2 regions of the Paenibacillus sp. NPDC056722 genome follow, and region 2 is predicted to be linked to the other one. Evidence: predicted binding sites of a transcription regulator. Region 2 holds the regulator's gene; the other holds the start of a gene.
What was found. The regulator CtsR, encoded in region 2, represses protease genes until heat stress. The targets are predictions, from matches to a motif close to ATGGTCAATAAAGGTCAAACA.
Positions count from the first base shown of each region.

Region 1: a site for CtsR is predicted at 4,114-4,134, ahead of clpP (ATP-dependent Clp endopeptidase proteolytic subunit ClpP). Genes of this name have one in related genera too.

Region 1 is NZ_JBHTYV010000023.1:8,891-18,035, forward strand. Features, by position in the region: gene tpiA (triose-phosphate isomerase) at 1-130, opposite strand, end outside; gene ACFRAM_RS27895 (phosphoglycerate kinase) at 155-1,336, opposite strand; gene gap (type I glyceraldehyde-3-phosphate dehydrogenase) at 1,457-2,467, opposite strand; gene ACFRAM_RS27905 (sugar-binding transcriptional regulator) at 2,585-3,637, opposite strand; tRNA gene ACFRAM_RS27910 (tRNA-Arg) at 3,959-4,033, shown strand; gene clpP (ATP-dependent Clp endopeptidase proteolytic subunit ClpP) at 4,222-4,818, shown strand; gene ACFRAM_RS27920 (GDSL-type esterase/lipase family protein) at 4,919-5,557, opposite strand; gene ACFRAM_RS27925 (PdaC/SigV domain-containing protein) at 5,642-6,748, opposite strand; gene ACFRAM_RS27930 (SIMPL domain-containing protein) at 7,012-7,767, opposite strand; gene ACFRAM_RS27935 (GNAT family N-acetyltransferase) at 7,873-8,424, opposite strand; gene ACFRAM_RS27940 (HPr family phosphocarrier protein) at 8,539-8,808, opposite strand; gene whiA (DNA-binding protein WhiA) at 8,906-9,145, opposite strand, start outside.
Region 2 is NZ_JBHTYV010000018.1:57,538-66,682, forward strand. Features, by position in the region: gene pssA (CDP-diacylglycerol--serine O-phosphatidyltransferase) at 1-199, opposite strand, end outside; gene disA (DNA integrity scanning diadenylate cyclase DisA) at 265-1,338, opposite strand; gene radA (DNA repair protein RadA) at 1,352-2,719, opposite strand; gene clpC (ATP-dependent protease ATP-binding subunit ClpC) at 2,990-5,458, opposite strand; gene mcsB (protein-arginine kinase McsB) at 5,495-6,559, opposite strand; gene mcsA (protein-arginine kinase activator protein McsA) at 6,588-7,112, opposite strand; gene ACFRAM_RS26790 (CtsR family transcriptional regulator) at 7,143-7,604, opposite strand; gene ACFRAM_RS26795 (GNAT family N-acetyltransferase) at 8,031-9,145, opposite strand, start outside.

The DNA of each region.
Region 1 (9,145 bases), on a different contig from region 2:
TGAATGGAGCGCAGATTACAGTCTCTACGCCTTCTACTTCCGCTTTGCCTTTGATGTCGGCGATAAAGCTTTCCGCCTCCGGAACAGTTTTGAACATTTTCCAGTTGCCGGCGATAATAGGTGTTCTCATGGCTTGGTTGCCTCCTTCTACGTCTTACTTATCGTTAAGTGCTTCTACGCCAGGAAGAGCCTTGCCTTCCATGAATTCCAGGGATGCGCCGCCGCCAGTGGAGATGTGATCCATTTTGTCAGCCAGATGGAACTTCTCTGCTGCCGCTGCGGAATCACCACCACCGATTACAGTGTAACCTTCTGTAGTTGCGCAAGCATTAGCTACTGCAAGTGTACCTTCAGCAAACTTGTCGATTTCGAATACGCCCATAGGACCGTTCCATACAACCAGCTTGGAGTTTTTGATTACATCTGCATAGATTTCGCGGGTTTTTGGTCCGATATCAAGACCTTCCCAGCCTTCTGGAATTTCATTGAAAGGAACAATCTTCGTGTTAGCATCGGCACCGAATTTGTCGGCTACTACAACGTCAACTGGAAGCAAGAAGTTCTTGCCAAGCGCTTTTGCTTTCTCGATGAATCCAAGGGCAACATCCAATTTCTCGTTGTCCACCAAGGAAATACCGATCTCGAATCCCAATGCTTTGGTGAAGGTGTAGGACAAGCCGCCACCGATCAGGACATTGTCAGCCAGTGTCAGCAGGTTGTCGATCACGTCGATTTTGTCTTTTACTTTGGAACCGCCGATAATGGCAGTGAAAGGACGTTCCGGATTGGACAGTGCTTTGCCAAGTACGGACAATTCTTTCTCCATGAGCAGACCAGATACCGCTGGAAGGAAGTGAGCGATGCCTTCTGTAGATGCATGTGCACGGTGAGCCGCGCCAAATGCGTCATTCACGAACAGGTCAGCCAGTTCTGCAAACTGCTTAGCCAGTTCAGGATCGTTCTTCTCTTCACCTGGGTAGAAACGTACATTCTCAAGTACGAGAACGTCGCCTTCGCCCAGTTCAGCGATTTTAGCTTTAACGGCTTCGCCAACTGCTTCATCTGCTTTTGCCACTGGTTTGCCAAGCAGCTCGGACAGACGCTCAGCAGCAGCTGTCAAACGCAAGGAATCTACGAATTCACCTTTAGGACGGCCCATGTGGCTGGCCAGAATGACCTTTGCACCGTTCTCGATCAGGTATTTAATCGTAGGAAGCGTTTCACGGATACGAGTATCATCTGTAATTTTACCATCTTCTACAGGAACATTGAAATCGACGCGTACGAATACGCGTTTACCCTTTACTTCTACATCACGTACACTCTTTTTGTTCATGACAGTTTCCTCCACACCCATAGTTTATCCGAACAGGAATTACAAGGAATGCATTTAGAAAGAGCGGAAACAAGGAACTTCTGTTTCCGCTCTATAGATAATGCTTATATAAAAGTGATATTACTTAGCGATTTTTGCGAAGTGCTCCAAAGTACGAACCAATTGAGCAGTGTAGGACATTTCATTGTCATACCAAGCAACGGTTTTAACCAGTTGTTTGTCGCCAACAGTCAATACTTTAGTTTGTGTAGCATCGAACAGGGAACCGAAAGTGATACCCTTAACGTCGGAAGATACGATTTCATCTTCAGTGTAGCCATAAGTTTCTGGATCAGAAGCTTCTTTCATAGCTGCGTTCAGTTCTTCAACAGTTACGCTCTTCTCAAGTACAGTTACCAGCTCAGTCAGGGAACCTGTAGCTACTGGAACGCGTTGAGCAGCGCCGTCGAGTTTGCCTTTCAGCTCTGGAATAACCAGACCGATCGCTTTAGCAGCACCGGTAGTGTTAGGGATGATGTTCTCAGCAGCTGCACGTGCGCGTCTGAAGTCACCTTTGGAGTGAGGAGCATCCAAAGTGTTTTGGTCGCCAGTGTAAGCGTGAATTGTAGTCATCAAGCCTTCAACGATACCGAACTTGTCGTTCAGAACTTTAGCCATTGGAGCTAGGCAGTTCGTTGTGCAAGAAGCACCGGAGATAACAGTTTCAGTACCATCAAGGATGTCATGGTTAACGTTGTAAACGATAGTTTTCATATCGCCAGTAGCTGGAGCAGAGATAACTACTTTCTTAGCTCCGCCTTTCAAGTGCTTCTCAGCTGCTTCTTTAGTTGTGAAGAAGCCTGTGCACTCCAGTACGATGTCAACGCCAAGGTCGCCCCAAGGCAATTCTTCTGGGTTGCGGTTCGCAAGAACCTTAACTTCTTTACCGTTTACTTTGAAGAATCCATCATGCACTTCAACATCGCCTTTGAAAGTGCCTTGAGTTGTATCATATTTAAGCAAATGAGCAAGCATCTTAGCGTCAGTCAAGTCATTGATTGCTACCACTTCGATACCTTCTACATTTTGAATACGGCGGAAAGCAAGGCGGCCAATACGTCCAAAACCGTTAATACCTACTTTTACACTCATTGAATAGTTCCTCCTAGATTTCGTTTTATTTATTCAAGACAGGCCGTAAAGCTTGTCATGACAACAATATTAAGTATAATGCAAAATAATTAACGTTGCTCCCCATTTTCTGTAAAACTATAAAGGAAGCTGTAATTCACTGTCGATTTCTCTGCCAATCTCCACCGCAGCGGCCTCATCGGTAATCAGAATATCCTCCTGCCCAAAACGAAGCATCGCATGAATGGCTTTGGCCTTGCGTTTGCCGCCGGCAATTCCGACGACGACTTCCGTCCGCATGATATCCTCCAGACGCAGTCCCATTGTGAGCATGGTGTGAACCACCTTGCCCTCTTCATTGAAGTAATAACCAAAAGATTCGGCTACCGCCCCTTCTCCTTGGATCTCGTCCACTGTGGCTTCATCCAGATTACGGCGGCGGGTCATCTCCAGGGCGTCACCGATACCGTGCACGATGATACGTGAGCGGCGGATGATGCCGACGATCTCTCCAATATTGGAGTCCAGTCCGAGGGACTGATAAGCATCCTCGCTGAGCAAATCCGGTACATGTAGCAGCCGGTAGTTTGCGCCTACCCGTTTGGCCATCGTGGATGCGATGGTATTCGCTTGAATCTCCATACTCTCTCCCAGCCCTCCGCGCGCCGGTACAAACCAGGCGTTCTTATAGGAATGGGATAGCGGGGGGGACAACTGATCGGCCATCTCGGCTAGCGTTGAGCCGCCTGTAACGGCAATGGTATCGTCTGAACGCAGTACACCGAGTAACGCCTTGGCGCCAGCGCGTCCAAGCTCTCGTTTGGTGAACGGTGACGACTCGCAGTCACCCGGTACTATGATAACTTTACTAAGACCATAGGTTGTGCGGATTTTCTCTTCCAGATCATCCAGGCCGAACAGGCTCTTGGCGATCGGCTCCAGCAGGTCAAGCAGTCTGCGACCGGCATCGCTAATGCGCATGCCTACGCTCTCGATCTCAATGAGCCCTTGCGATTTCAGAAGATCCGTCTCGGCACGCAGCACCCGCTCCGTCATATCAAGGGAAGCGGCCAGCGTTCTGCGCCCAATAATATCGGACAACATGATCTGATGAAGAATCGTGTACCGTCTCTTAAGGGTTTCCATGAGATCAGGCAGAAGCTGCTTTTGGATTTCCAATAAATTACGCATGCTTTCACTCCTGCAACTTCGTCTTTCTCTATTCCCTTGTTCATGGTCTTAAAACGTCCCGGGTTAACTTTTTAAGTCCCACCCCTATTCTAACCAAATTTCGCAGGGAGCGCAAGTCTTCCGAGAGTAGAATTCACAACCTCTTTTCAACTTATACATATATCACGGGATGTAAGGGCTTTACCGCATCTATATTGCTTGTTCTGCAGCGAGGGCGGGCTTGTACCATTTCCATCCGATACCCATGGGAAATAAAGATTCTAACGCTTTGATATTAATACATTGCAATTGTAACCTTCTTGTATTATAATAATTTCTGTTGCGCCCGTGGTCCAATGGATATGACGTAGGCCTCCGAAGCCTGAGATCCAAGTTCGATTCTTGGCGGGCGCGCCACTAATTTTAACAGCTTTATTTGTAAGTTCTATAGTGTTCTTAACCAAAGTGCCATGATGTGGCTCTTTTTTTTGCAACTAAGTTTGACTTTCTTTGACTTTTTGTTTGAATTTGTTTATCATGTGGTTATTACGGTAAGAGTAAAAAATGAACACATTCGAAGAGCCAATACCAAGGAGGTTTTCCACGTGAGTTATATCCCAATGGTAGTAGAACAGAGCAACCGCGGTGAACGCGCTTATGACATCTATTCCCGCTTGCTGAAGGACCGCATCATTTTCCTCGGAACGGAGGTTAATGACGTGGTGGCCAATTCCATCATCGCCCAAATGCTGTTCCTGGCAGCTGAGGACCCGGAGAAGGATATTCACCTTTATGTGAACAGTCCTGGCGGATCAATCACTGCTGGTATGGCTATATTTGATACAATGCAATACATCAAGCCTGACGTTTCCACCATTTGTGTGGGCATGGCTGCTTCTATGGGAGCTTTCCTGTTGAACGCCGGTGCTAAAGGCAAGCGTTTTGCGCTTCCGAACAGCGAGATCATGATTCACCAGCCGCTGGGCGGTGCTCAGGGACAGGCAACGGATATCGAAATCCGCGCCCGTCGTATCCTGAAGCTGCGTGACAAGCTGAACCGTATCCTGTCCGAACGTACTGGCCAACCGCTGGAGCGTATTGAGAAGGATACTGACCGTGACTACTTCATGAGCGCTGCTGATGCTGCCGAGTACGGTATTGTTGACAAAGTGATTGAGAAGACACTGGTTCCTGGAGTTTAATTCTCCTGAGCATGCAAAAGCCCCTGAATCTGCGCTGCAGATCCAGGGGCTTTTTTTACATATTCGATCGGACTTTATGCTCTTATCCTACGTCTGTTAATCAGTACAGCATTCCGTACCCGAGTCCATCCAGTTTGCTCGCAATCACCCGATATCCCCGTCCATTGGGATGAAGATGGTCAATCGATAGCAAACCTCGCTCGTTGCCGGCGAACTCACCGTAGATCGAAGCGAAACCTACTACCCGGCTGCTGTAACCAGAAGCATACTGGTTAAATTGACGTACCCATGCTGTCGCTTCCTCTACTTGGGGGTAGGGATTATACAATCCCACGATTCTTATGATATAAGGCTCCCGTGTACCCGCCTTCAATTGTCCAAGCGAGTTCATGATGCCGCCGAAGTTCTGCCTACATTCCTGCAATGATTTTTGCAGAACCCTGGGTGAAATCCCATTAGGGCCTGACCCCGACTTTGCTGCACGGATTAGGTCATTGCCGCCGATAGATATCGTGATAATGTCCGCTTCCCGCACCGATTGCCGGAAGACGTTGCTTCTACGCAGACGTTGTTCCAGTTCAGCTGTAGTCATCCCATTAACACCCAGATTGGACGAGGCCACGAAGGAACCCAGCCTGGACTCCGCCGTTCTGCGGTATACTGGCACAAATCCATTGCCCGGCAACGCCCCAAATCCGGTCGTCAAGGAATCACCCAGCGCTGTATACTGAAAGCTCATAACTCTCCCTCCCCGCTCTATGCTGGACCTCTATGTATCATATGAGCCTTGCATAGAATAGGTAACGGGGAGGTGTCCTTGGCTCTATTTTAAAGCGGAAAACGGGCTACCCCCATTCGGTAACAACTCCTTGAAAGTGAAGGCGAATTCAGGGAATCCGGCAGCGTATGGAGTGTATTCATAAAGTTGGAAAAAGATAACGACCTTACCGTCTTTCAAATAGTAACTTTGCTCCGTATTCAGGCCTGTGAAGCCGCCAAAATAACTTTCATCAGCTTTGAATCGCTGGCTCAGCTTGGTGTTCAGGTCTTTCTTGTAATTGGGATTAGCGCCGAACAGATCACGCAAGAGCAGCTGTTTCCCATCTTTCAAAGAAAAGGTAAAGGCCTGACGGTAGGACATACCATGCGCGCCCCCGCTATAACCATACTGATTCAGCAGAACACTCAGCACACCATTTTGATTGTAGGTCACCGCATATCCTGCATCATATTCATAGGGAGGGCTCTGTTCGTCCCTGTCTGCGATGTCTGCTTCGGCCCCAGCCGCGAATCTCATGGTCGACTGCTTGAGTGCAGCGTTGATTTTCTGTTGCACATCCGTATTAGCTAGCCCGCTTATCTGTGGGTAATCGAGGTTGATGACTGCCCCCTTATCCTCACTACCCTTGGCATAATTCGCCGTGGTGATTTTCAGTGCATTCTGCGGACTGACCATAAGGTTCAGGCGGCCAGAGGGGGCGTTCCAGTCACCTTTATAACCCATATAATCGGTCAGGAGGCCCAGTGGTACATAAAGCCGGTTATTGACGTTTAGTCCTTCATAATCGTTAATGAAAAAGTTATTCACCGTGATGGACACCCCATACGAAGAGACCAGAAGCTTCGTCTCCGCACTGTCTTTTCCAATCGTATAGGCGCTGTCCTTTTGACTGTAGGTTACCGGAAGCTTTACGACATCACGCAGAAAAGTTACCGGCACAAAAACCTGTCCGTTTCTAACAATTCCGGTCTGCTGTGTAAGGGCACCATTCCATTTCAGAACTGCTACTGTGTCCGCTTTGCTCGGATTGTTCACAGCAGGTGCAGCAAAGCTAGTATGTACTGGCAGCACGCCTCCGCCCAGCAGCAGCCCCGCCGCCAGCAGGCCCACGCCCCATTTTCGTCCATTTTTCATCGATATCTTACTCATCTGTCATTTCTCCCTCCGAGTCATTTGCACTCCTCTAATTATAGAGAACACGCCATATGCAGTCGTTACAAATCTCTTTACAATTCCTTAGTAAATTAGCAGCATAACAGGTAGTGTTATTACATTTCATTAAACAAAATGAGAGAATTCGTACCTTTCTATAGAATATCCGCAGCAAAAAGAGGCCACTCCCTCCGCACACGCGGCTGGAAATGGCCCCTTCATGATTACAGCCTATCGTCATTCATGACGGGACTGCTGGTTTATTTCAATTCATAGGTTACATTAAGCTGTGTAGTCACTTTAACTTCTCCCGGCTGCACGGATGTGTTGCCAGAGGCATCAGCTGAAGCGGCCATCGCCTTTAAAGTTTGATCGAAGAACACTGGTTGGCTACCAAGGTCGTTTTGGCTAACACTGATCACCTGACCCAGGCTGCGCTTAGCGGCTTTGGCGATCGCACCAGCTTTAACATCGGCGTTAGCCATTGCTTTTTCAATAACCTGTGCTTCAAAAGCAGCGCTGTCCTCTACTGCAAAACGGGCATTGCCGATATTGTTAGCTCCTGCAGCCGAAGCAGCATCCAATAACTCTCCTACTTTTGCCAGATCACGGTAAGCAACCACCAATGTATGATTAGCGTTGTAGCCCTTTACCTGCTGTCCTTCTTTTTCATTGTAGGTGTAATTTGGCTGTACATAGAATTGGGTGCTTTGAATGTCCTTATCCGCGATCTTCCAAGTGCCCTTCAGCAGTGTAGTGATTTTTTGGATCTTGGCTGCGTTCGTTTTCTGTGCTTCCTGTGCCGTTGCTGCCGAAGTATCCACAGCGATGGACAGATAGACGATATCCGGTTTGATCGACAATTCGCCTTTACCGACTACATTTACTACATTCTTCTGTACCTCATCCGCATAGGCCGTGGCAGTCCCCTGGAATACAGCGCTCAAAGCACTGCCTCCAACAAGCAAACTCCCTGCCAGCATTACCGTTCCAAATGATTTAGCTAATTTATTCATGTTTACTATCCCCTTTCAGCCTTCTTGATTAGTTGGTACCCTTTAGACGGGACGGGTTGGCAAATGTTGCATCATTTTATATCGGAACACAAAAATATTTATCGATTATTCCAGACTCTTTTCAAGATATCCTCCGGTTTCAATCCAGAAGCGACGGATGACATTCCCATCTTCCTCGGTGTAGGGCTTATCTTCGACGCCGCCGTTATTAGCAATCGTCTTCGCCGATCCTGTATTCACTGCATCACAGAGTACCAGCACTTTATTAATACCGAGCTCCCGGGCCTTCACCAGCGCCTGCTTTAGCAATTCTGTAGCGTACCCCTTGCGTCTGGCCGCAGGTCTGATCCCATAGCCGATATGCCCACTCACGAGTAGCCCTCGCTCGGTTAAAGTGTGTCTGATATTAACAGCGCCGACAACTTGCCCATCCTCGGTCACCAGCCAAAATGTTGAATTCGCCACCCAGCCTTCCGGTAGACCCAGGCCTAGTCGGTTCTCCTCCAGAAAGTGCAACATCGCTGCAAAATCACTAGGATCCTTCTCAACAACCCAAGGAACGATATCTTCCTCACTATCGACCCATTCCCGGTAAAATTCCAAATAGGCCTCTTTATACTCAGGACCCGGCGTTACCAATCTCACATGCTTCGCCATAACTATACACCTCATTATCAATAGTCTAATAAATTCAAATTTATAGTTTTCAATATAAAAAAAAGCCCACAAGGGGGCTTTTGGTCCTGCCGAATATAAAGTAAGGCCTTACAATTATTGGTTCTCCAGTTCTTCCTTGCTCACCAAACTGGTCAAAGCGGTTACAGCTTGATCCGCATCAGCGCCATCTGCGCTAATATAAATCTCCGTGCCGGAACTGATCGCCAGACTCATGATACCCATAATGCTCTTAGCGTTTACTTTTTTATCGTCTTTTTCCACGAAAATCTCCGACGAAAACTTGTTGGCTTCTTGCACGAACAATGCTGCCGGCCGAGCATGGAGACCCGTCTTCAGCCGTACAACTACCGGGTGCTTTGTCATGAAACACTTACCCCCTAATTGAGATCTGCCCAAAAATTTCACATTAAATTTTATAATATTATATCATTATTACTTATTCCACACTAGAAAAAAATACTTAGCCGCCTCTTACCTTATCCGCCAGCTCATCAATCTTCCGCAGTCGGTGGTTTACGCCCGATTTACTGACCGTTCCCTTCAACATCTCACCAACCTCTTTAAGGTTGATATCCGGGTGCGCCAGCCGTATTTCTGCTACTTCACGCAGCTTATCCGGCAGGCTTTGCAGGCCAACTTCCCGCTGCAGCAGCTTGATATTCTCAATCTGCCGCACGGCTGCACTGATGGTTTTGTTCAA
Region 2 (9,145 bases):
ATGAATCGAGCTCCTTGCCGAATTCACTCTCACACTTGAGGGCACGAGCCACACGGCCATCCAGACCATCAAGTAACATTGCAATAATAACCATGATCGCAGCCATACTAACCTTGCCATCCAGCGCCATCATGATCCCAAACATTCCGAGCATCAGGTTACCGATGGTAAACAGACTCGGAATTGATTTTTGTATCAAATTCTTCACCTCTACATTCTAACTTTGAGCCTCTGCATCACTAATATTACGTGATTGTATGATATTTACATTTGCCTGTCAATAAGCACTTGTTTCTGCAAACGTTTTAAACCATCCTGAATATTGCGGGCTCGCACCTCGCCGATCCCGTCAACTTCGTCCAATTCTGCAATGCTGGCCGTCATTAAGTTAGGGAGCATCTCGAAGCGCTCCACCAGATTGTGAATGATCACATTCGGCAGTCGCGGAATTTTGTTAAGCAGGCGGTACCCACGCGGTGTTACTACTTCTTCCGAAGCAACGGCTGTGGAGGAATAACCCAATAAGCGGGCGATATGGTTATCGTCCATCAGTTCATCGTCCGACGCCCGTTTAAGCCCAGCAATAATTTCGCGGATCTTTTCCTCTTGTTCTTCCCTTGCATAGTCTCTGTACAAAAGCCATGCTTCTTCCTCTGTATTTCCGACCAGTTCTTCCATCTGCATGCTAATCAAGCGGCCTTCATTGCCCAACTCGTTGATGTAGCGTTTGATTTCCATTTTAATTCGGAGCACCATTTCCACCCGTTGGATGACTCCAACCACTTCCGCTACTGTTACAATCCCCTCGTATTCGGAGGCGGACAGGTTGGTCAGACCTTGAGTCAGTACCGCTCTGTACTTCTCCAACGTCTGAATGGCTTGATTCGCCTTCGCAAGAATGGCACCAATCTCCTTCAGAGCATAGCGGATAGAGCCTTGATAAAGCGTAATTATATTCCGGCGCTGGGAGATGGAAACCACCAGTTTCCCCGTTTGCTTAGCTACGCGCTCAGCTGTCCGGTGGCGGATACCTGTCTCAATGGAGGAGATCGAGGAGTCCGGGATTAGCTGTGTGTTGGCATACAGTATCCGCTTAAGGTCCTCGCTTAGGATTATGGCCCCATCCATCTTGGCCAGCTCATACAAATAGTTTGGCGAAAAATCGCAATTAATGGAAAATCCGCCGTCTACAACTGCCATCACCTCTGGACTGTATCCAACGACGATAAGCGCGCCGGTCTTGGCACGTAGTACGTTCTCCAGCCCTTCCCGGAAAGGTGTGCCGGGTGCCGCCAGTCTGAGCAGATCATTCATATTATCTGATAGGTTTTCTTTCATGTCCCTGTGCCCCCTAATCTAACGCGACCGATAGTGCATCTGCTACGGTACTGACGCCAATAATCTGAATATCTTGCGGGTGCTTCCAGCCCTTCATGCTCTTCTCAGGCATGATGACCCGCCGGAAGCCAAGTTTCGCGGCTTCCTTAACACGTGTTTCTGCACGCGACACGCCTCTCACCTCACCGGTAAGCCCAACCTCCCCGAAGAATACATCATACGGTTTAGTCGAAATATCCCGAAAACTGGAGGCGATGCTGACAGCCACGGCAAGATCAATCGCCGGCTCATCCAGCTTCACGCCACCAGCTACATTGAGATAGGCATCCTGATTCTGTAAGAACATGCCCATCCGTTTCTCCAGCACGGCGATGATCAGTGCCATCCGCTGGTGATCCATCCCTGTACACATTCGCCTTGGAGACGGAAAATGTGTCGCTGCGACAAGGGCTTGCAGCTCCACAAGCACCGGCCGCGTGCCCTCCATACTGGCCACAACTGTCGATCCCGCCACCCCAAGCGGGCGTTCTGACAGGAAAAGCTCGGAAGGGTTCTCGACCTCAACAAGTCCTCCCTCACCCATTTCGAAGATGCCAATCTCGTTGGTAGAACCAAAGCGGTTCTTGACCGCCCGAAGTAGCCGGTACGTATGATGGCGCTCCCCTTCGAAATACAGCACACAATCCACCATGTGTTCCAGCATTCTCGGTCCAGCGATGGCGCCCTCCTTGGTGACATGCCCTACAAGTACTGTGGCAATTCCGCGGATTTTGGCGATTCGCATGAATCTTGTCGTACATTCCCGAACCTGTGTAACACTGCCAGGTGCACTTGTAACCTCAGGCAGAAATACGGTCTGAATGGAGTCAATGACAAGGAACTGCGGCTGAATCTGTTCTATCGCTTCCTCGATGCTTTCCATGTTGGTCTCACACAGCACGTATAGCTCACCTGACAACGCCCCGAGGCGATCTGCGCGCAGACGAGTCTGGCGCACCGATTCCTCCCCAGAGATATACAGCACGCGCAGCCCCTGCGTCGTTAAAGCATGTGAGGTCTGAAGTAGTAACGTGGATTTCCCAATGCCGGGATCGCCGCCCACCAGCACCAGTGAGCCGGGAACAATGCCGCCCCCCAGGACACGGTTGAGTTCGCCAATGCCTGTCAGGATACGCGGCTCCTTGTCACTTTCTATATTTATGATCGACTGCGCTTTTTCTTTACTATGAAAAATAGGGGCGCTCATGCCCTGGGTTTTGACTACGCTTTCTGTTTCCTCCACCATGGAGTTCCATGCCTGGCAGCCCGGGCATTTTCCAAACCATTTGGGTGATTCATACCCGCATTCGGTGCAGTAAAACTTTGTTTTCGCTTTGGCCATGACTTCTCCTTACTGTCCGAACTTTTGTAAAAAACAGAATATTTCCTGCCAATAAAAGTTTACCATTTCTGTCCCTTGAACGAAAGGCCATTCCGGAAGCGATTTGCACCTGTTTCCCTTTAGGATGGGCGGTTTTCCTAAAAAGAATGCTTTCGTGCAAGTAGAAATAGCTTTGCCGTCCTCTAAGGGACGGTATCCGTTTCAGCGAGAACTATTTAAAAAAGCCCTCAATTCTCTTATCGGAGAATTGAGGGCTTTGTATAACAATTCTTATTCAGCTTCTACTTCTTTTTCCAAAGGCAGGCTTTCCGGTTTGACCTCCCGGTTAACTACAAGCTCGTTATCAACCTCATCAATGGTCAGCGAATCGCCTTTTTGGATATTGCCTTTCAGCAATTCCTCGGACAAACGGTCTTCAATATGTTTCTGGATCGCCCGACGAAGTGGACGAGCACCAAAGGCAGGATCATATCCTTCCTTGGCCAGAAACGCCTTGGCCTTATCCGTAAGAACAAAATCAACGTCATATTCACGCAGCCGCTTGCGCAGCTCGTCGGACATCAAGGTCACGATCTCGGCAATATGCTTCTCTTCCAGAGAGTGGAAGACGATGATCTCGTCAATCCGGTTCAGGAATTCAGGGCGGAAGCTCTTCTTCAGCTCTTCCATAACTTTGCCCTTCATATTGCTGTAATCTGCTCCTGCATCTTGTACAGCGGTGAAGCCCAGCGTCGAATTCTTCTTGATCGCCTGTGCTCCAACGTTGGAGGTTAGAATGATCAGTGTGTTGCGGAAGTCGACTACCCGGCCCTTAGAGTCGGTCAGACGACCGTCTTCAAGTACTTGCAGCAGAATGTTGAATACTTCCGGATGCGCCTTTTCGATCTCATCCAGCAGGACAACAGAGTAAGGTTTACGGCGTACTTTTTCGGTCAGCTGTCCACCTTCTTCATATCCTACATACCCTGGAGGAGCTCCGACCAGACGGGACGTGGAGTGCTTCTCCATGTATTCCGACATGTCGATCCGAATCACAGCATTCTCGTCGCCGAACATTGCTTCAGCTAGCGCACGAGCCAGCTCTGTCTTACCCACACCAGTTGGTCCAAGGAAGATAAAGGAGCCCATTGGACGCTTCGGATCTTTCAGACCCGCACGTGCCCGGCGGAGTGCCCGGCTCACAGCCTTCACGGCTTCATCCTGGCCGATGACACGTTCATGAAGCAGAGCTTCCATGTTCAGCAAGCGGTCCGTCTCTTCTTCTTTCAGCTTGCTGACCGGAATGCCGGTCCAGCTAGCCACAACCTGTGCGATATCCTCAGGCGTAACCTCGGAATCGGTACGGCCTTGTTTTTCTTTCCACTGGTTCTTAGTGGTATCCAGTTCCTCACGGATTTTCTGTTCAGTGTCACGCAGCGCAGCCGCTTTTTCAAACTCCTGGCTTTGTACCGCAGCATCCTTCTCTTTGCGGATATCATCCAAGCGGCTTTCCAGTTCCTTCAGATTCGGCGGAATCGTGTAGGAGTTGAGTCTTACCTTGGAGCCCGCTTCGTCGATCAGGTCGATTGCTTTGTCCGGAAGGAACCGGTCTGGAATGTAACGGTCAGACAACTTAACAGCTTCTACAATCGCTTGATCCGTAATCTTCACACGGTGGTGAGCTTCATAACGGTCGCGAAGTCCGAACAGAATCTGTACAGCTTCCTCTGGAGAAGGCTGATCCACCGTAATCGGTTGGAAGCGGCGCTCCAGGGCAGCATCTTTCTCAATATATTTGCGGTATTCGTCCAGCGTCGTTGCCCCGATGCACTGCAGCTCTCCACGGGCCAAGGCCGGTTTCAAGATGTTGGAGGCATCAATGGCACCTTCCGCGCCACCTGCACCAATCAGAGTATGCAACTCGTCGATGAAGAGCACGATGTTACCCGCTTGGCGAATCTCGTCCATAATTTTCTTCAGGCGGTCTTCGAACTCACCGCGGTATTTTGTACCGGCCACTACGGAACCCATGTCCAGGGTCATGACACGTTTGTCGCGCAGGGTCTCGGGAATTTCATTGTTGATGATCTTTTGTGCCAAGCCTTCGGCAATAGCTGTCTTACCAACCCCTGGCTCACCAATCAACACCGGGTTGTTCTTAGTACGACGGCTGAGCACCTGAATTACGCGCTCAATTTCTTTGCTCCGGCCGATAACCGGGTCAAGGTTGCCGTCCTTAGCGTATGCCGTCAAATCACGGGCCAGACCATCCAGCGTTGGTGTGCTGACATTAGCTGGAGTACCGGTGTGGCTAGAAGCCGCCTCACTGCTGCCCAGAAGCTGCAGCACTTGCTGGCGGGCCTTGTTCAGGCTAATGCCCAGATTGTTAAGTACACGGGCAGCTACGCCCTCGCCTTCACGGATAAGCCCGAGCAGGATATGCTCCGTGCCGACATACGTGTGACCCAGCTTGCGGGCTTCGTCCATCGACAGCTCGATAACTTTTTTGGCGCGAGGAGTATAAGCAATGTTCGTAGGCTGCTCTTGGCCTCTGCCAATCAGTGTTTCCACTTCGTCCTGAATCTTCTCAAGACCCAGACCCAAACCGATTAATGCTTTTGCGGCAATTCCGTCTCCTTCGCGAATAAGCCCAAGCAAAATATGTTCTGTCCCAATATTGTTGTGTCCCAAACGAACGGCTTCTTCCTGCGCCAAAGCAAGCACTTTTTGTGCGCGTTCCGTAAATCTTCCAAACATCATATCTCCTGCACCTCCATGAATATTAAATATCTATAATTAATGTTGTGATCCCAATGTTTCGCGGAGCAGCTTCGCCCGATACATATCGCGTTCGGTGGATGTCATCTCGTCGCCAAACATTTTCTGCAAAAATCCAGGCTGTGTCTTGACATTCAGCTCGTTGAGCACGGAGAGCGATGGCCCTTCCAGGATACCCAGATCAACCCCAAGCCGGACATCCGACAGACGTTGAGCGGATTCCTTCAGTTCCATCACTGCTGCATAGGACAAAATACCGTAAGAACGCATCACCCGGTCGGTAATCCGCAGCGCTGAATCGGCCAGCAGACGCTCACGGGCATTTCGTTCATGCTCGATAATCTGTGTCACTACGCTGTGCAGGTTCTCTATGATTTCACTTTCAGTTTGTCCAAGGGTGATTTGATTGGAGATCTGAAAGATGTTCCCTACTGCTTCGCTACCTTCACCATAAATTCCTCTTACGGTCAATCCCACCTGATTCACAGCTGAGAGAATGCGATTAATCTGATGCGTCATGACGAGAGCTGGCAAGTGCAGCATCACGGATGCCCTGAGACCTGTTCCAACATTTGTTGGACAGCTAGTGAGGTATCCTCTTTTATCATCAAAAGCATAATTGACTGAAGCCTCAAAGATATCGTCAATGGCTGCGGCGCGCTCCCATGCTTCCTTGACATGGAGTCCGGGGAAAAGGCACTGAATCCGCAGATGATCCTCTTCGTTGATCATAATGCTGACCGACTCATCGTCGTTCAGAATCACGGCTCCGCCGCGAGAATCATTGGCGAGGTTAGGGCTGATGAGATGCTTCTCCACCAGTACCTTCTTATCCAGTTCCTCCAGATCATCCAGCCTCAATAGCTGAAAGGTGCCAAAATCTGCTGCAGCCTCTCCTTGAAACACAGGACTAAGCTGCTCTAATACCTCTTCCGACTGCTCCAGCGATGCAAGCAGAGGGAAAGGGAGATGCTGCAAATTGCGGGCAATTCGCATACGACTGCTGATGACAATCTCAGAATGATCACCGTCGCTGCGCATCCAGTCACTAAGTGCTTTTTCGGTAAAACGGAGACTTGACATGTCATATCCCCCCTATATATCAAAGACTTTACTCTTGTGCGATTTCTTTTTCAAGTTCACGAATCTGATCCCGCAAATGGGCCGCGGTTTCGAACTCTTCCTGGGTGATGCTCTGCTGCAACTGCAGCTTCAGTTCGTCGATTTGACGTCTGAAGACAATCCGTGCTCCGGCGCGTTTCGGAATCTTGCCCACATGCGCCGTGCTGCCATGCACACGCTTAAACAGCGGGTCCAAGGCACTGTTGAAATACTTGTAACAAGAGCTACAGCCGAAGCGGCCAAGTTTACTGAACTGGGAATAAGTCATTCCGCAATTTTCGCACTGGAGACTTTGTGTGGTCTTCGCTGCCGCAGTCTTCTCCTTACCTGCCCCTTCGAGATCAAGCAGACCAGAGAGCAAACTGTGAATGGAGAAGCCTCCGGCTGTTCCCGGAATCAGTTCTCCCTTTTCCCGCGCACAGCTCTCACAAATATGAAATTCCGTCTTCTCCCCATTCACGATCTTAGTAAAATGGAGCGTTGCCGGCTTGGCGCCACATTCCTGGCATAACATAAGGTAAAGTCCCTCCCTTAGGATTGACGTTTATTTGCCCAATAAAGAGATTAGCATGGCCTTCATAAGCTTGGCACGAATCTCATCCCGGTACGGAAGCTTAACCGTCAGGCATTCCCGGGAAATGGCAGCACGCATAAGACATGCTTCCCGCTGGGTTAGAAAACGGGCTTCCTCCAGCTGATAAATTAGCCCCTCGGCAGTATTTTGATCAATTCCGGCCCCAATCGTATGATTCAGATGGGTATGCAAGGCCACATTCTGAGGTAACTCAAAACGCTGAATCCGGATATAACCGCCGCCTCCGCGTTTGCTCTCCACGATGTAACCTTTTTGAAGAGTAAAGCGTGTACTGATGACATAGTTGATCTGTGACGGCACGCATGAGAACTGGTCCGCCAGGTCATTTCGCTGGATTTCCACCGTACCTTCGGGACTTTCATGCAAAATATTCTTCAGATATTGTTCGATAATATCGGAGATATTACGCATCACTCATCCTCCAGTATTCCAATCTTGATGTTGCAATATTGCCACTCGAAAGAATGTCAACAGTCCGGTCAAAGCGGTCTTTAAAGAACTTACCCAACTACGAAACGGCGAATCCTGACCGTCATAGCCACTTCATACTACGGTACAGACACTATAGTGTGACCTAAGCGTTCGAAATTACATACCTTGTAAGTCAGTGGGAAGTTCAAAACACCTCTTGTTTTGGCTTGCGTTGACTTTGACTTTCTTTGACTTTTTTAATATTATAACATATTTTTTTGCAATGCCAAGTGGCTACTCTTATTTTTTACAAAATGCGATCATTGTATTCGAAGCTTGAGCGTAAAATCACACCTTTTGGGGTGTAAAAAGCTCCTTCACAGCGACTGCCATGAAAGAGCTTGGTTCTTGTATCAATGATTAGGATTAGAAAAAGTCAAACAATGCTGTCTTCTGTGCCGGGATGATATCCTCAAGCCACTGTACTTCTGTATCACTTCCGGTTAACCTTCCTACCTTGGCCATTTCCGCGGGACGTTTATAGCCTAGCAGTAGTATCGTCAAAGTTCCAATATCGAGGACCACATCTCCTTGTGAGCGCTCACCTTCGATCTTTTCCAGGAACGCCGTCCCTTGGTCAGTAACCTGCCATTCCCAAAGTCCATGATTCCACGGCGCATGCTGATCCTCAATAAATAGCTTTAACTGACGGGAAGAAGCTAGTCCACTGAAAGAATACTCCTCTACAAAAGCCTTGGCATTCACAATACGGCCCATAAAATAAGGATGATTCTCCTGGGTTATTCGAGGATCCGGCAGCAGGAAAGGCAGAATATCATCACTTGGCACAAACTTTAGAGCTGCTCCAGTCACCATAGAGTCATGATTAGCCAGGAAGGTCCATAGTGCTTGACGCGAGGCTTCATTCAAATAAACAAACTCTCTAATGATCAGTTCTCTATTCTCCAACCTATACAGGATATAACCTTCTGCATCACCCTCTGGTGAATAAAAGACTGCATGATGTGTATTCTCATTCAGGACGGAGTGTTCCCACCAGTCTTTGCTTCGAACGAGAGTTCCGTTATATTGGGTGGCAAAACGCTCATATAATGGTTCAAGCTTCTCAAGATCCTCTCGCACATCGCGGCGGACAATTCCTTTAACATCGATTTTTCGAGGAAACTTCGAGACAGGAATAGTATAATTCTTGGTCTCACAATAAATTTCCCAGCCAAACTTACGATAGAACGGGATCAGGAAAGGATGCAAAAAGGATAAGGTTTGTCCAGCTTCATTCATGGTCTCCAGCGTATGGGACAACAATTTGGCTACAAGTCCTTGTCTGCGGTTCTCCGGCCATGTGGATACACCTGCAATTCCCCCCATAGACACGGTACGGCCTTGTAAGTTGACCTCTAATGGAAGCAGCGTTAGCATGGCGCTAAGCGCCCCGTTCTCAAAGATTCCCCAAATCCGTTCCGGCTTGAATCTTTCTTGTCCCTTTTCTTTGTCTTCGGTGGAAAGTTTATACTGAAAAG